Regions from separate parts of the Mycolicibacterium diernhoferi genome, predicted to be linked through region 2. Evidence: predicted binding sites of a transcription regulator. Region 2 holds the regulator's gene; the other holds the start of a gene.
The links. Region 2 encodes LexA, which represses DNA repair genes until DNA is damaged. Its sites were predicted from a motif close to CGAACANNTGTTCG; they were not measured.
Positions count from the first base shown of each region.

Region 1: the regulator LexA is predicted to act here: its motif matches at 5,307-5,320, upstream of K0O62_RS07645 (HNH endonuclease signature motif containing protein).

Region 1 is NZ_CP080332.1:1,605,026-1,612,280, reverse strand. It holds gene hglS (2-oxoadipate dioxygenase/decarboxylase) at 1-203, shown strand, start outside; gene amaB (L-piperidine-6-carboxylate dehydrogenase) at 200-1,744, shown strand; gene htpG (molecular chaperone HtpG) at 1,769-3,706, shown strand; gene K0O62_RS07645 (HNH endonuclease signature motif containing protein) at 3,822-5,144, opposite strand; gene K0O62_RS07640 (CaiB/BaiF CoA transferase family protein) at 5,417-6,571, opposite strand; gene K0O62_RS07635 (SDR family NAD(P)-dependent oxidoreductase) at 6,564-7,255, opposite strand, start outside.
Region 2 is NZ_CP080332.1:2,598,841-2,606,095, reverse strand. It holds gene K0O62_RS12330 (alpha/beta fold hydrolase) at 1-355, shown strand, start outside; gene K0O62_RS12325 (PhzF family protein) at 381-1,079, shown strand; gene nrdR (transcriptional regulator NrdR) at 1,076-1,537, opposite strand; gene K0O62_RS12315 (LysM peptidoglycan-binding domain-containing protein) at 1,600-2,085, opposite strand; gene K0O62_RS12310 (TetR/AcrR family transcriptional regulator) at 2,236-2,802, opposite strand; gene K0O62_RS12305 (oxygenase MpaB family protein) at 2,947-3,903, shown strand; gene lexA (transcriptional repressor LexA) at 3,936-4,625, shown strand; gene K0O62_RS12295 (sunset domain-containing protein) at 4,645-6,663, opposite strand; gene K0O62_RS12290 (molybdopterin guanine dinucleotide-containing S/N-oxide reductase) at 6,839-7,255, shown strand, end outside.

The DNA.
Region 1 (7,255 bases), 990 kb from region 2:
CCGGCGACCCCACCAGACCCGTTGTCTACGAGGACTTCCTGCCGGCATCCGCAGCGGGGATCTTCCGGTCGAACCTCGACGGCGACACAACGGTCACCGAGACCGCCGACCGCGCGACGCACTACGACCTCGACTGGATGGCCGGCGCGATCGGCCACCACATCCACGACCCTTACGACCTCTACGAGAAAGCGGCATCATGACCACCATGCAGAAGAACAACCTGCCGACCGCTGACGACCTTCGTGACCGGGTGCGCGTCGCGCTGCAGGCGGTGGGCGCCGACGCCGCGCTCGGAGAGCCCGGGGTGTCCGGGCTGGCGGCCGGCAGCCCGATCACCGGTGATGTGCTCTTCTCGGTTCCCGAGACCAGCCCCGCGGCGGCCGGCGCTGCCGTGGACGAGGCGGCCGCGGCGTTCGCCGGGTGGCGGACCACCCCGGCCCCGGTGCGGGGCGCGTTGGTGGCCCGGCTCGGCGAACTGCTCACCGAACACAAGGCCGATCTGGCCACCCTGGTCACCGTGGAGGCCGGCAAGATCAGCTCCGAAGCACTCGGCGAGGTGCAGGAGATGATCGACATCTGCCAGTTCGCGGTCGGTCTGTCGCGGCAGTTGTACGGCAAGACGATCGCCTCGGAGCGACCCGGGCACCGGCTGATGGAGACCTGGCACCCGCTGGGCGTGGTCGGGGTCATCACGGCGTTCAACTTCCCGGTCGCGGTCTGGGCCTGGAACACCGCGGTGGCGCTGGTGTGCGGGGACACGGTGGTGTGGAAGCCCTCGGAGCTGACACCGCTGACCGCCATCGCCTGCCAGACGTTGATCGAGCGCGCCTGCGCCGACGTCGGGGTCGACGGGTCCGTCAGCCGACTCGTCCAGGGCGGCCGCGACATCGGCGAGGCGCTGATCGACGATCCGCGGGTGGCGTTGGTGAGCGCCACCGGGTCGGTCCGGATGGGCCGGGAGGTCGGCCCGCGGGTGGCCCAGCGCTTCGGCAAGGCGCTGCTGGAACTGGGCGGCAACAACGCCGCCATCGTCACCCCGTCGGCCGATCTGGACCTCGCTGTGCGCGCCATCGTGTTCTCGGCGGCCGGCACGGCGGGCCAGCGGTGCACCACGATGCGGCGGGTGATCGCGCACTCCTCGATCGCCGATGAATTGTGCCGCCGGATCGCCGCGGCCTACGAGACCCTGCCGATCGGGGACCCGTCCGTGGACGGCACATTGGTCGGCCCGCTGATCCACAGCCGCTCCTACCGGGACATGGTCGGCGCGTTGCAGACCGCCGCCGCCGATGGCGGTGAGGTGATCGGCGGTCACCGGCACGACATGGGCGCCGAGGATGCGTTCTACGTCGCTCCGGCCCTGGTGCGGATGCCCGGGCAGACCGAGGTGGTGCACAACGAGACCTTCGCCCCGATCCTCTACGTGCTGACCTATGACGATCTGGACACCGCGATCGAACTGAACAATGCTGTTCCGCAGGGGCTTTCGTCGGCGATCTTCACCACCGACATCCGGGAGGCGGAACGGTTCATGGCAGCCGACGGGTCCGACTGCGGCATCGCCAACGTCAACATCGGCACCTCGGGCGCCGAGATCGGTGGCGCGTTCGGCGGCGAGAAGGAGACCGGGGGCGGGCGGGAGTCCGGATCCGACGCCTGGAAGGCCTATATGCGCCGGGCGACCAACACCGTCAACTACTCGTCCGAGCTGCCGTTGGCGCAGGGGGTCCGGTTCGGCTGACCCGGCGGGTTTTACTATGGCGACGTGAGCGAGCAGGTAGAACAGCGGGAATTCCAGGCAGAGGCCCGTCAGCTGCTGCAGCTGATGGTGCACTCCATCTACTCGAACAAGGACTCGTTCCTGCGGGAACTGGTCTCCAACGCCTCCGACGCGCTGGACAAGCTGCGACTGGCGGCCTACCAGGACAAAGAACTCGATGTCGACACGTCGGATCTGCACATCGACATCGAGACCGACAAGGCCGCGCGGACGCTGACCATCCGCGACAACGGCATCGGCATGTCCCGTGACGAGGTCGTCGACCTGATCGGCACGCTCGCCAGGTCCGGCACCGGCGAGCTGCGCCGCAAGCTGAGCGAGGCGAAGCAGACCGATGATGCCGCGGGCGGGCGAAGCGGGGCGGGCGATGTCGACGAACTGATCGGCCAGTTCGGCATCGGCTTCTACTCGACATTCATGGTCGCCGACAAGGTCGACCTGCTGACCCGCAAAGCGGGTGAAAGCAAGGCCACCCGTTGGGAATCCAGCGGCGACGGCACCTACACCATCGCGACCGTCGACGAGGCCCCGCAGGGCACATCGGTGACCTTGCACCTCAAGCCCGAGGACGCCGACGACGAGCTGCACGACTACACCGCGCCGTGGAAGATCCGGCAGCTGGTCAAGAAGTACTCCGATTTCATCTCCTGGCCGATCCGGATGGAGGTCGAGAAGACGGTTCCGGCCGAGGAGGAAGGTGCCGCCGACACCACCACCGTCGAGACGGAGACCCTCAACTCGCGCACCGCGCTGTGGGCCAAGCCCAAGAGCGAGGTCACCGATGAGGAGTACAAAGAGTTCTACCGGCACATCGCGCACGCGTGGGACGAGCCGCTCGACGTCATCGCAATGAAGGCCGAGGGCACGTTCGAATACCAGGCGCTGCTGTTCATCCCGTCGCAGGCGCCGTTCGACCTGTTCAACCGCGACGGGCACACCGGCGTGCAGCTCTACGTCAAGCGGGTCTTCATCATGGGCGACTGCGATGAACTGGTGCCCGAGTACCTGCGGTTCGTCAAGGGCGTCGTCGACGCACAGGATCTGTCGCTCAACGTCTCCCGGGAGATCCTGCAGCAGGACCGGCAGATCAAGGTGATCCGGCGCAGTCTCACCAAGAAGGTGCTGTCGGCGATCAAGGACCTGCAGGCGAACCGGCCCGACGATTATGCGACGTTCTGGACGCAGTTCGGCCGTGCGTTCAAGGAGGGCCTGCTCTCCGACATCGACAACCGCGACACCCTGCTGAAGCTGTCGTCGTTCGCGTCGACGCTCAATGACTCGACGACCCTGACCGACTACGTCGGGCGGATGAAGGACGACCAGGAGCAGATCTTCTACGCCACCGGCGAATCGCGCCAGCTGCTGGAGAATTCACCGCATCTGGAGGCGTTCAAGGCCAAGGGCTACGAGGTGCTGTTACTCACCGATCCGGTCGATGAGGTGTGGGTCGAGTCGGTGCCGGAGTTCGACGGCAAGGCGCTGCAGTCGGTGGCCAAGGGTGAGGTCGATCTGGGAGCCAAGGACGATTCAGCTTCCGACTCCGACCGTCCGGACTTCGCCGAGCTGCTGGCCTGGCTGCAGGAGAAGCTGGACGAGCACGTCAAGGAGGTCCGGCTGTCGACCCGACTGACCTCGTCGCCGGCCTGCCTGATCACCGACAGCTTCGGCATCACCCCGCAGTTGGCGCGTATGTACCGCGCGTCCGGCCAGGATGTGCCCGTCGGCAAGCGCATTCTGGAGCTCAACCCCGATCACCCCCTGATCGTCGGTCTGCGGGACGCCTTGGCGTCATCACAGCAGGAAGGGCTCAGCGATACTGCCGAGTTGTTGTACGGCACAGCCCTTCTCGCCGAGGGCGGATCCCTCGACGATCCAGCGCATTTCGCCGCCATTCTCGCCGACCGGTTGGCCAAGACCTTCTAGTTGTCCGCAGGCCGTCGCCGTGATTCATCGTGGCGGGTCCGGCGGCGTCATCGGTGCCGGTTCCCGCCGCGTGTGCGGTTCTCTGTGGAGTTGTCAAGGTGCCTGAGGGGCTGGGTTAAGCGGCGGTGGGTAGGTCGGTCATGGTGCGTCTGGCGTGTGAACGCAGGTGGGCCGGTTGGGGTTCGGCCGGGTCGTGGGGTGGGATGAACCAGGGGTGCCGGTCGGGGCCGAGGTAGACCTGCCAGCCGCCGTGGTGGATTGCGGTGTGGTGGCTGCGGCAGAGCAGCACTCCGTTATCGACGCAGGTGGTGCCTGCGCTGTTCCACGGTTGGATGTGGTGGGCGTCGCACCAGGACACCGGTCTGCCGCAGCCGGGGAAGGCGCAGCCACGGTCGCGTACCGCCAATCCTTTACGGATGTTGGGTGTGAACAGCCGTTCGGCGCGTCCGACGTCCAGTGGTGCCCCCGCGCCGTCGACGATCACCGCGGTGAGGGTGCTGTCACAGGAGATCAGGTCCGCGGTGGTGGCGCTGACCGGTCCACCGAACCCGAGGGTGTCCACGCATTCCTGGCCGCGCGCACCTGGTCGGATGGTGGCGGGTCGGATCAGGGTGACGTGGGGCAGCACGCCACCGGAGGTGGGGCGCCGCTGGCTCGACAAGTAGTCGCGCAGCAGTTGGCCGAAGGCGTCCGCGCGGCGCCGCCCGGCCGGCCGCGGATCCGGTGACCCATCCGGCAGTGGAACGGGCCGGCACAACGGATCCAATGCCGCGAACAGTTCCTCACCGGTGAGCACATCGAGATCGATTGTGGCGCTGACGCGCCCGTCGTCTGTTTGCACGAGTGTCATGTCGTTGAGGTCAGTATTTTCCGCCACCGGCACCGCCCCCTCTTCTTGAGGTTGTGTGGCGGCTTTCTCGATGGCGATCTCGCGGGCCTTCTCGCTCACCTGTGCGGGGGTGGTCTGGATCATCAGCTTCGTGACCACCGCGGCCCGGTCTTCCTCGGTCAATTCAACTCGGGCGGCGATGTGGGCAACGCCGCGTCCGACCGCGTCGGCGAACTCGATACCCAGCCCACCGAGTCGCTGTTGGCAGGTGAGGGCCGGCAGCATCGGCGCGGCACGTCCGACCCGTACCGCCCGCAGCGCCACACCCGGGGCCACCCCGATGCTGGTGAGCAGATCGGCCCCCGAGCGCAGGTGCCGGCGCGCCGGGATCCCGAGCCGCTCGGTGGCCGCGACCGCCGACGCGATCACATGGTCGAACAGATTGCGCGCGGTCACTGCGGCCACCAGCACCGCCAACAGGGCCGGCTCATCAACCACCGGCCGCGGACAATCCAGCAGATCGAACAAACTGCGATCGGTGCCCTCACCTGCCGGAGCGAGGTCATCGATCAACGCAGTGACGAACGTGTCGAGATGGGTGGCGTCCATGCCAGATGCCCAACCTTTCCCAAAGGCGGTACACGGGATGACAACTCTGATGCATAGGCAATCGGCTCGGACGGTCCCGCAGGGACCCTCGAACCTCTCAGCGACACACGTCGCGGGCGAAAGCTCACCGTGAACAGATCGGGAGCACTACTCAATTCAATTCGAACTTATGTTCGATGGTACGCCTCGTGGATGCAGTACGCAAGGGTGATGTCTCAGGACATCGGTGACAGTTCCCACCCGCGGTCCAGGTCGCCTCCGGCAGTCACGTTCTAGTGCCGAGGCTGCGCTTTCAGTTCGGCCAGCACGGATTCGGTATCGGCGCCCAATTCCGGCGCCGGCCCGTGCACCCGGCCGGGAGTGCGGGAGAACCAGGTGGGCACCCCGGGGATCCGGATGCGGCCGTGCGGGGTGTCGATGGTCTCGAACAGCCCGACGGCGTTGAGATGCTCGTTGTCGAACAGCGCGTCGGGGCTGTTGACGGCGGCGGCCGGGATCTCCAGCTCGCGGAACAGTTGCAGCCACTCGTCGGTGGTGCGTTCCTTGAGCGTCTGCGCCACCAACCCGTACACGGTGTCGATCTGTTTGGCGCGCCGCTCCAGCGTCGCGAACTCCGGGCTGTTCCAGACGGGTTGAACGCGGTCGATGAACGCCTGCCAGTGCTTGTCGTTGTAGATCAATGCCGCGATCTGACCGTCCTTGGTCTCGTACGGCTTTCGGTTGGGAGCCACCGCGCGGGGATACACCGCCGGCCCGAGGGCGGGGTCGAACATGGCGCCGTTGGCATGCTCCACCAACATGAACGATGCCATCGTCTCGAACATGCTGACCTCCACCTCCTGCCCCTCGCCGGTGCGCTCCCGGTGGAACAGCGCCATCGTGGTGGCATACAGGGCAGTCAGTCCTGCCACCTTGTCCGCCATGATGGTGCCGACATAGCTGGCCTCGCCGGTCAATTGTTCTTGTACCGCGGGCAATCCGCATTCGGCCTGGATGGTGTCGTCGTAGGCGGGACGGTCGGCGTCCGGGCCGCGCCTGCCATACCCGTAGCAGTTCGTATAGACGATCGACGGGTTGAGCGCGGCGACGTCGTCGTAGCCGAAGCCGAGCTTCGCGATCGCCTTTGCCCGCATCGAGTGGATGAACACGTCGGCGGTCTCGATCAGGGACCGCAGCGCGGCCTTGCCCTCGGCTGTCTGCAGGTCCAGCATCACACCGCGCTTGCCGCGGTTCACGTTGATGAACACCCCACTGAGCCCGGCGACGGGCCCGACGGAGATGTAGCGGGTGTTGTCACCGGCGGGGGGCTCGACCTTGATGACGTCGGCGCCCATATCGGCCATGATCTGGGTGCAGTACGGGCCCATCACCATCGCGGTGAGGTCGACGACCCGGACGTCCTTGAGCGGGCCCTGATGATCACTCATACGTGGCCGCCCCGAACGAGTAGCGGATGTGGTCGGTGTGCCCGTCGGGCACCGGCGGGAACACCAGCGGCGAGGTGTCGTCGCGGATCGCGTCGAGGTTCGCGGCGACGTCCTCGATCGACCAGGACGGCCGGTACACCCCCGGCGTTTCGGCGATGAACGCCCGGGCCACCCGGCCGGCGATCGCCACGTACAGTTCGCCGGTCACCCGGCAGGACTCGTGGCTCAGGAAACCGACCGTGGGCGCCACCAGGTTCGAGCCCATCGGCGGATACGCCGAGGTGTCCAGTCCCTCAGCCATTCTGGTGACCGCGCCGGGAATGATCGCATTGCAGGTGACGCCTTCGGCAGCACCTTCGAGGGCGACCACATTGGTGAGCCCGACGATCCCGGCCTTCGCCGCGGCGTAGTTGGCGACGCCGTGGTTGCCATACAGCCCGCCGATCGACGAAGTCAGCACGATCCTTCCGTAGCCGGCCGCGCACATCAGCGGAAAAGCCGGTCGTACCACGTGGAACGCGCCGCGCAGGTGCACATCGAGCACGGCCTCGAAATCCTGGTAGCTCAGTTCTTTGAGTGAGCCGCGGCGGACGGTGCCCGCATTGTGGATCAGGATATCGACGCGCCCGTAGTTCTCGATGGCGGCCGCCACGATGGCCTGGCCACCCTCGACGGTCGCCACCG
Region 2 (7,255 bases):
GGTCACCATGCTGGACCGATGTTATTTGACCGAATCCGTTCCCGTTCAGTTGGTCTGGGGCACCCACGACTCGGTGATCCCGGTCAGCCACGCCTGGCTCGCGCATTCCGCCATGCCGGGCTCGGAGCTCGAAATCTTCGAAGGTTCCGGGCATTTCCCGTTCCATGACGATCCCGATCGGTTCGTCGCGGTGGTGCAGCACTTCATCGACACCACGATCCCGGCCGAGTACGACCACGAACTGCTGCGCGGCCTGCTGCGCACCGGCATCACCGAACAGGCCATCACCGGCTCGCTGAACGCCCGGGTCGCCGTGCTCGACGCGATGGAAGCCGACGAACGCAGCGCCACCTGAGGCACCGCGGACCTACCATCGAGGTATGGCCGTCGATGTGACCGTTCTGCGGGTGTTCGCCGATGCTCACGGGGAGTTCGGCAATCCACTCGGCGTGATCGACGCCGCGACCGTCGAGCCATCCGACCGGCAGCGCATCGCCGCCGAATTGGGTTACAGCGAAACCGTATTCGTCGATCTCCCGGAGCCGGGTGCGGCGAGTGCACATGTCCGCATCTTCACCCCGGTCACCGAGATTGCGTTCGCCGGGCACCCGACGGTCGGCACCGCGTGGTGGCTCAAGCAGCGCGGCACGCCGGTGCGGACACTGCAGGTCCCGGCCGGACTGGTGCAGGTGAGCTACCTGTCCGAGGCCGAGGGTGAGTTGACCGCGATCAGCGCGCGTTCGGACTGGGCCCCGGAACTGGTCATCCACGACCTCAAGTCGCCCGACGAGGTGCTCGCCGCGGATCCGGCCGAGTACGCCGACGACGCCGAGCACTACCTGTGGGCCTGGATCGACCGTGACCGCGGGGCGTTGCGTTCGCGGACGTTCGCACCGCAGTTCGGGATCATCGAGGACGAGGCCACCGGCTCGGCGGCGGTGCGGATGACCGACCATCTGAGCCGCGACCTACACATCACGCAGGGCAAGGGATCCGAGATCCGCACCTGGTGGGATCCGACGGGGTGGGTGAAGGTCGGGGGCCGCGTCGTCGAGAACGCCGGCGTCCGGCTCGGCTAGCCCGACGATGACACGCGGTGGGCGCGCAGCGCCTCGATCTCGCGCTCGAAATCGTCGGCCGAGGTGAAGGACCGATACACCGAGGCGAACCTCAGGTACGCGACCTCGTCGAGGTCGCGCAGTGGGCCGAGAATCGCCAGACCCACTTCATTGCTGGGGATCTCCGGAGATCCGGCGGCGCGCACCGTGTCCTCGACCTGCTGGGCAAGGAGGTTCAGTGCATCGTCATCGACCTGGCGGCCCTGGCATGCGCGCCGCACACCCCGGATGACTTTCTCTCTGCTGAACGGTTCGGTGACACCGCTGCGCTTGACGACCGCGAGTACCGCGGTTTCCACGGTGGTGAACCTACGCCCGCATTCGGGGCAAGATCGGCGACGTCGGATGGCCTGACCTTCGTCGGCCTCACGGGAATCGACGACACGCGAGTCGGGATGGCGGCAGAACGGACAGTGCATCACCGCTCCTTTGCCCCACCGCTGGTCTACCAACTCGATTGTCATCGAGCCTACCTGGGCGATCACCCGATGGGGGCAATGAGGGTCTGGCCGGCCTGCACGGTGCTGGTTTCGAGCTTGTTGAGTTCACGGATACGTTCCACCACCGAGCCCGCCGGCACATCGGGCGCCACCCGCGCCGCGATGTGCTGCAGCGTCTCACCGGCTTCCACGTACACCACGGACAACCGGGTGGGCATCTGCACCGGCTCCTCGGTGGGTCCGCCGAGTTGGGCGACCAGCCCCAGCCACAGGGTGAACCCGCCGGCCAGCAGGGCCAACAGCACGGTGGCGACCGGCGTGATGGGCCGACGACGGTGCGAGGCACGGGACATCAGCACCCCGGTGTTGCGGTAACCCAGCGGCGCCCCTCCCGGGCGGCGGGACTGCACGCGCCGGCGGCGCACCACCACGTCGCGTGGCAGCGGCCACACCTCGGGCGCCATCGCCGTCTGCCGGGGACGCGCGTCGAACTGCGGGGCACTGGTACGAGCTTCGAGAATGGTCATCGGACTGCTGCCTCTCGGTAGGGGTCTCGCCTGGCGGCTTTCGCTTCTGTGTTCGAATGCTAGTCGATCATGTGTTCGATGAATAGAACACGTGATCGAACTGTTGCCAAACGATAAACCGGACCACCGACAAGTAGCCCGCGCGCCGAATCAGCCGGTGCGCCCCGCCAGCAGCCCACTGGAGGCGAACTTCAGCCCGCTGCGCAGTTCTTCGAGGCTGATCGGGTCGTCACTCTCGACGTAACGCAGGGTCGTGGCGACGGCCATGTTGAAGAACAGCCAGGCCAGGGCGCGCGGACTGAGCTCATTGCGGTACTGGTCGCGGTAGTGACCCATGTGCAGGGTCGTCATCGCCAGCAGGGTCGCACTCAGCCCGGAGACGATGTCGAAGGCACGGACGCGCTCGGGCCGCTGAGCCAGATAGCGGATCAGGGTCCGATTGGCGAGCGTGAACTCGATGAGGATGTCGATGGAGGCCTGCATGGCCTCTTCCGGCTCGTGCATGGTCACCGACCGCAGCATGTCCTCGATCGCCGGCGCCTGGTCGGCCGCCAGCCGCTCGATGGCCGCATCGATGATCTCCTCCTTGTTCGAGAAGTACTGGTAAATCGAGCCCTTGCTGACACCGGCCTTCTCGGCGATCGCGTTCGTGGTCAGCCGGTCCGGTTCGGTGGTGCGCAACAGGTCCGCTGCCGTGGTCACGATTTTTGCGACCATATATCTAGAGCGTTCTTGTTTCGGCACTTTTCTACGTCCTGAACTGCGGTTTTCTGCAACCATGCTGTTCCCTTACACGACTTGTTTGCGACCTCTGGGTCATATTAGCGTCGGGGTCCTCAGCACGAGGAGGTGCGAGCAGCCATGACTGCCACAACGGATCTGCCGGCCCAGAACGCCGAACACACCGGAGCTCCCGAGCTCGTCCCATTGGATTCACTGACCGCCGAGCACACCGGCCGGTGGACATTTCTCATCGTCGAGGGCGCGGCCTTCATGATGCAGGCCATGCACCCGGTGATCGCCGAGGTGACCGGCCGCTATTCCGCGGGGTTCCGCGGTGATGCCGGCGGTCGTGCGATCCGCTCGGTCGACTCGGTGCTGCGCTGGACCTACGGCGGCACCGCGGCCCTCGCGGAGGGCGATCGGGTCCGCGCACTGCACAAGCCGCTCACCATGACGAGCGAACTGACCGGGAAGCGGATCAGCGCACTGAACACCGAGGCCTACCAGTGGGTGATCGCCACCGGCTACCTCGTCAACGCCCAAGGCGGCGGGCGCTTGCTGATCGGGCGGGATTTCACCGATTCGGAGAAAACCGAGCTCCTGCGCGACAACCGTCGACTGGCCGAGCTGCTGCACGTGCCGATGCGCGGTTACCCGCAGACGCTCGCGGAGATGACCGAGTACTACGAGAACATGATCGACACCCTGCAGGGCACCCCGCAGGCGCTGCAGCTGATCGCGGACTTGAAGGCCGGCAAGCTGGAGCTCTCGACGTCGATGCCCAAGGCGCTCGAACCACTGCTCCGGACGGCCTTGCGGCCGGCGCTCCGGCTCAACTACCTGTCCATCGTCGGCCTGCTCGATCCCCGGCTGCGCGCCAAGCTCGGGGTGAGCTGGAGCCGGCAGGAGCAGATCCAACTGCAGGTCATCTACGCCGCGATCCGGGCGGCGTACCGGGTGCTGCCGGACCGACTCACCTACTTCCCGCTGGCCTATCACGCGCGTAAGCACCATGAGTGCCTGAAGAAGATGGAAGAACGCCAAAAGAAGTCGTTCGCGTACAACCTGCCCGACACGCCTCGAACACATGTTTGATTATGTCTTCGCCTGCGACTACATTCGGCCATATGAGCGAGAGCACCGAACACCCTGAGGCACGCTCCAGTCTGACCGAGCGTCAGCGCACCATCCTGGAGGTCATCCGCGCCTCCGTGACCGAACGCGGCTACCCGCCGAGCATCCGGGAGATCGGCGACGCCGTCGGTCTCACCTCGACCTCGTCGGTGGCCCACCAGCTGCGCACCCTGGAACGCAAGGGCTATCTGCGCAGGGACCCGAACCGTCCGCGTGCCGTGGACGTCCGCGGCGCGGACGACAACGTGACGCCGAAGAACGTGACCCCGATCGTGGCAACCGAGGTCGCGGGTTCCGACGCGCTGCCGGAGCCGACGTTCGTCCCGGTCCTGGGCCGGATCGCCGCCGGTGGGCCGATCCTGGCCGAACAGGCCGTCGAAGAGGTCTTCCCGCTCCCCCGAGAACTGGTCGGCGAGGGCTCGCTGTTCCTGCTGAAGGTGGTCGGCGAATCGATGATCGACGCGGCGATCTGCGACGGCGACTGGGTGGTCATCCGGCAGCAGAACGTCGCCGAGAATGGCGACATCGTGGCGGCCATGATCGACGGCGAAGCCACCGTGAAGACCTTCAAGCGCACCAAGGGGCAGGTGTGGCTGATGCCGCACAACCCGGCGTTCGAGCCGATCGACGGTAACGACGCCCAGGTGCTCGGCAAGGTCGTCACCGTCATCCGCAAGGTCTGACGGGTTCGCCCGGGGAGGCTCAGTCGGCCCGGACGAACCCGTTCGTCCGGGCGAACTCCTCACTGGCGAACCAGATCTCGGCCTCGGTGTCCCGATAGCCCGGGCTGCCGGGAGCCCAGTACAGGCCCGACTTGGTGTCCGCCTTGATCGGATAGCCCTCGGGCGCCCGGTACCGGTCGCCGTCGGCCAGCCGCATCGAGGTCCAACCCGGATCCTCCGGCTCGTCGTCCTGGATCGCGGCGTGCCGGCCACTGGGGAAATCGGGCTCGTACCCGGACCAGACCGCGGTGGTGGGCGGGTCGAAAGCCGGCGCCTCGGACAGTGATTCGATCCGGGTGGGCGCGGTGTCCACCGCGTCCGGGTCGGAATCGAAACTCAGATCCTCGGCCGGCGCGTGCAGTTCCTCGAGCTCGTCGCCCTCATCGGAGTCGTAGTCGCCGGTGTCCTCATCGGTGTCGTAATCGCCGGACTCGTCGCGATGCTCGGGATCCGGGCCCGCCGAGATGGTGCCGAACGCGGGCACCTCGCTGACCGCCGGTGCCGAGGCCCACAGGCTCTGGGGGGCGTCCGGCTCGCGATCGCCGTACTCGGGCTGCTTGTACTCGGGCTCGTCATACCCCCGGTCGTAGCGGTCGTCGGCATAGTCATCCCCGAAACCGTCGTCCTCGTGGGACCGCCGGTTTCGCAGCACCGCGACGGCGATCAGGGCGATCACACCGATCAGCGGGATCAAGCCGAGCAACCACCACCAGCGCCACGAGTACCACTTGTCGCCGCTGTCGGCGTCCGCGGTGGCCGCCGAGCCCGGCGCCGGAGCGGCCGGGGAGTCGGCACCGGGCACCTGCAGCCCGACGAGCTGCGACTGCAGGCCGGCCGGCTCGGTGCTGAACTTGCCGCTGGTCCTGTCCCACGAGATCGATCCGCCGTTGAACTGCTGAGTGACGACGTTGCCGTGGTCGGTCTGGTCGCCCTTGGGGGCGCCCAGCTCACCGGTCGCACCGCCGAGTTTCTGCCACGCGGCGTTCATCGCGCCGCGCACGATCACCGCGCCGAAGTCCGGCGTCCAGAAGATGACCGGATCATCCTCCGCGGCGAACGGAACCACCCGGCTCTGCGGTGCCAGACCGCCGTCGGCCTCACTGGCGGTCGGGAACCCGAGATCCCCGGTGGGTCCGCCCACGCTCTCGTACTTGGCCAGCACCTGTCCGGTGACCACATTCGCGCCGGTTTCGGGGCTGTAGAAGATCTTGCCGCCCGCGTAGTTCTGGCCGACGCCGTCGGCGCCGATCGCGTACTGGGCCCCCTCTTCGGCGCCCAGGGGTCCGAGCGCGCCGCCGGCGGCCCGGCGGGCGGCGTTGATCGCCGAGGTGGCGTCGGAGGGAACGTCGATGGCGCCGAGCTGATCGGCGAGCTCCGGCGGCACGGTGGTGAAGGCCCGGGTCTTGCGGTTCCAGGAGATCTCACCCCCGGTGAACTTCTGGGTGAGGACGTCACCGTTGGTCATCTCGTCCTCGCTGGGCACTCCGAGCACGCCGGCCGAGCCGCCGAGCGCGTCCCACGCCGAGTTGATCGCCCCGCGCACCACCCGGGCGCCGGTGTCCGGCGTCCAGAAGATCACCGGGTTGTCCGGGGCGCTGAACGTGGAGTTGCGGCTGTTGGCCGCGCGGCCGGGTCCCTCGTCGATGGTCGGGAAGCCCAGGTCGCTGTCGGCGGGGCCGCCGAGCGCCTCGTACTTCTCCAGGATGGCACCGGTGACGATGTGTGCCCCGGTCTCCGGGGTGAAGAAGATCTGGCCACCCGCGAACTTCTGGCCGAAGCCCTCACCGGCGGGATAGACGCCACCGTCGCGCGGCCCCAGGGGCCCGCCTTCGCCGCCACCGGTCTCCCACGCCGCCGTGATCGCGGCGTCGGCGTCGGCTTCCGGAGTCGCCGCAGCGGATGGTGCGAGCAGCACCATAGCCGCGATGAGCCCAGCGCTCACCAGCCCTGTTGCTGCCCGCCCGGCGATCCTGCTCAGCCGGGTTCGCTGCCTGGTCATTCGGTCCCTCCCGAAGTCGGACAAAACCACACGAAAGTAGCGTGTTCGTCAACTCTGCTTCAGTTGACCTCGAACTCGTGGGATATCCGCCACCTGCGGTTAAGCGTGTCGGACGAAATTCCCGCGGGTAACCGTAGCCGCCGGGCCGTCGTGGGAGCACCCTAGGATTCGGTGGGTGTCCCGCCGCAGCCTCGCCCATTGGGGTGCCTTCAGCGCCGAGGTGCGCGACGGCGAGATCGCCTCGGTGACCCCGGCCGCCGGCGACGCCGACCCCTCTCCGCTGCTCGGCAACCTGCCCGGTTCCCTGCGGCATCGCTCCCGGATCGCCGGGCCCGCGGTGCGCCGGGGCTGGCTGCAGGACGGGCCCGGACCCAGCGACCGACGCGGCGCCGACGAGTTCGTGGCGGTGTCCTGGGACGAGCTCACCGAGCTGCTGGCCGGTGAACTGCGCCGGGTGATCGACACCCACGGCAACGAGGCCATCTACGGCGGCTCCTACGGCTGGGCCAGCGCCGGGCGGTTCCACCACGCCCAGAGCCAGGTGCACCGGTTCCTCAAGCTGCTCGGCGGCTATACCTCGTCCCGGCACTCC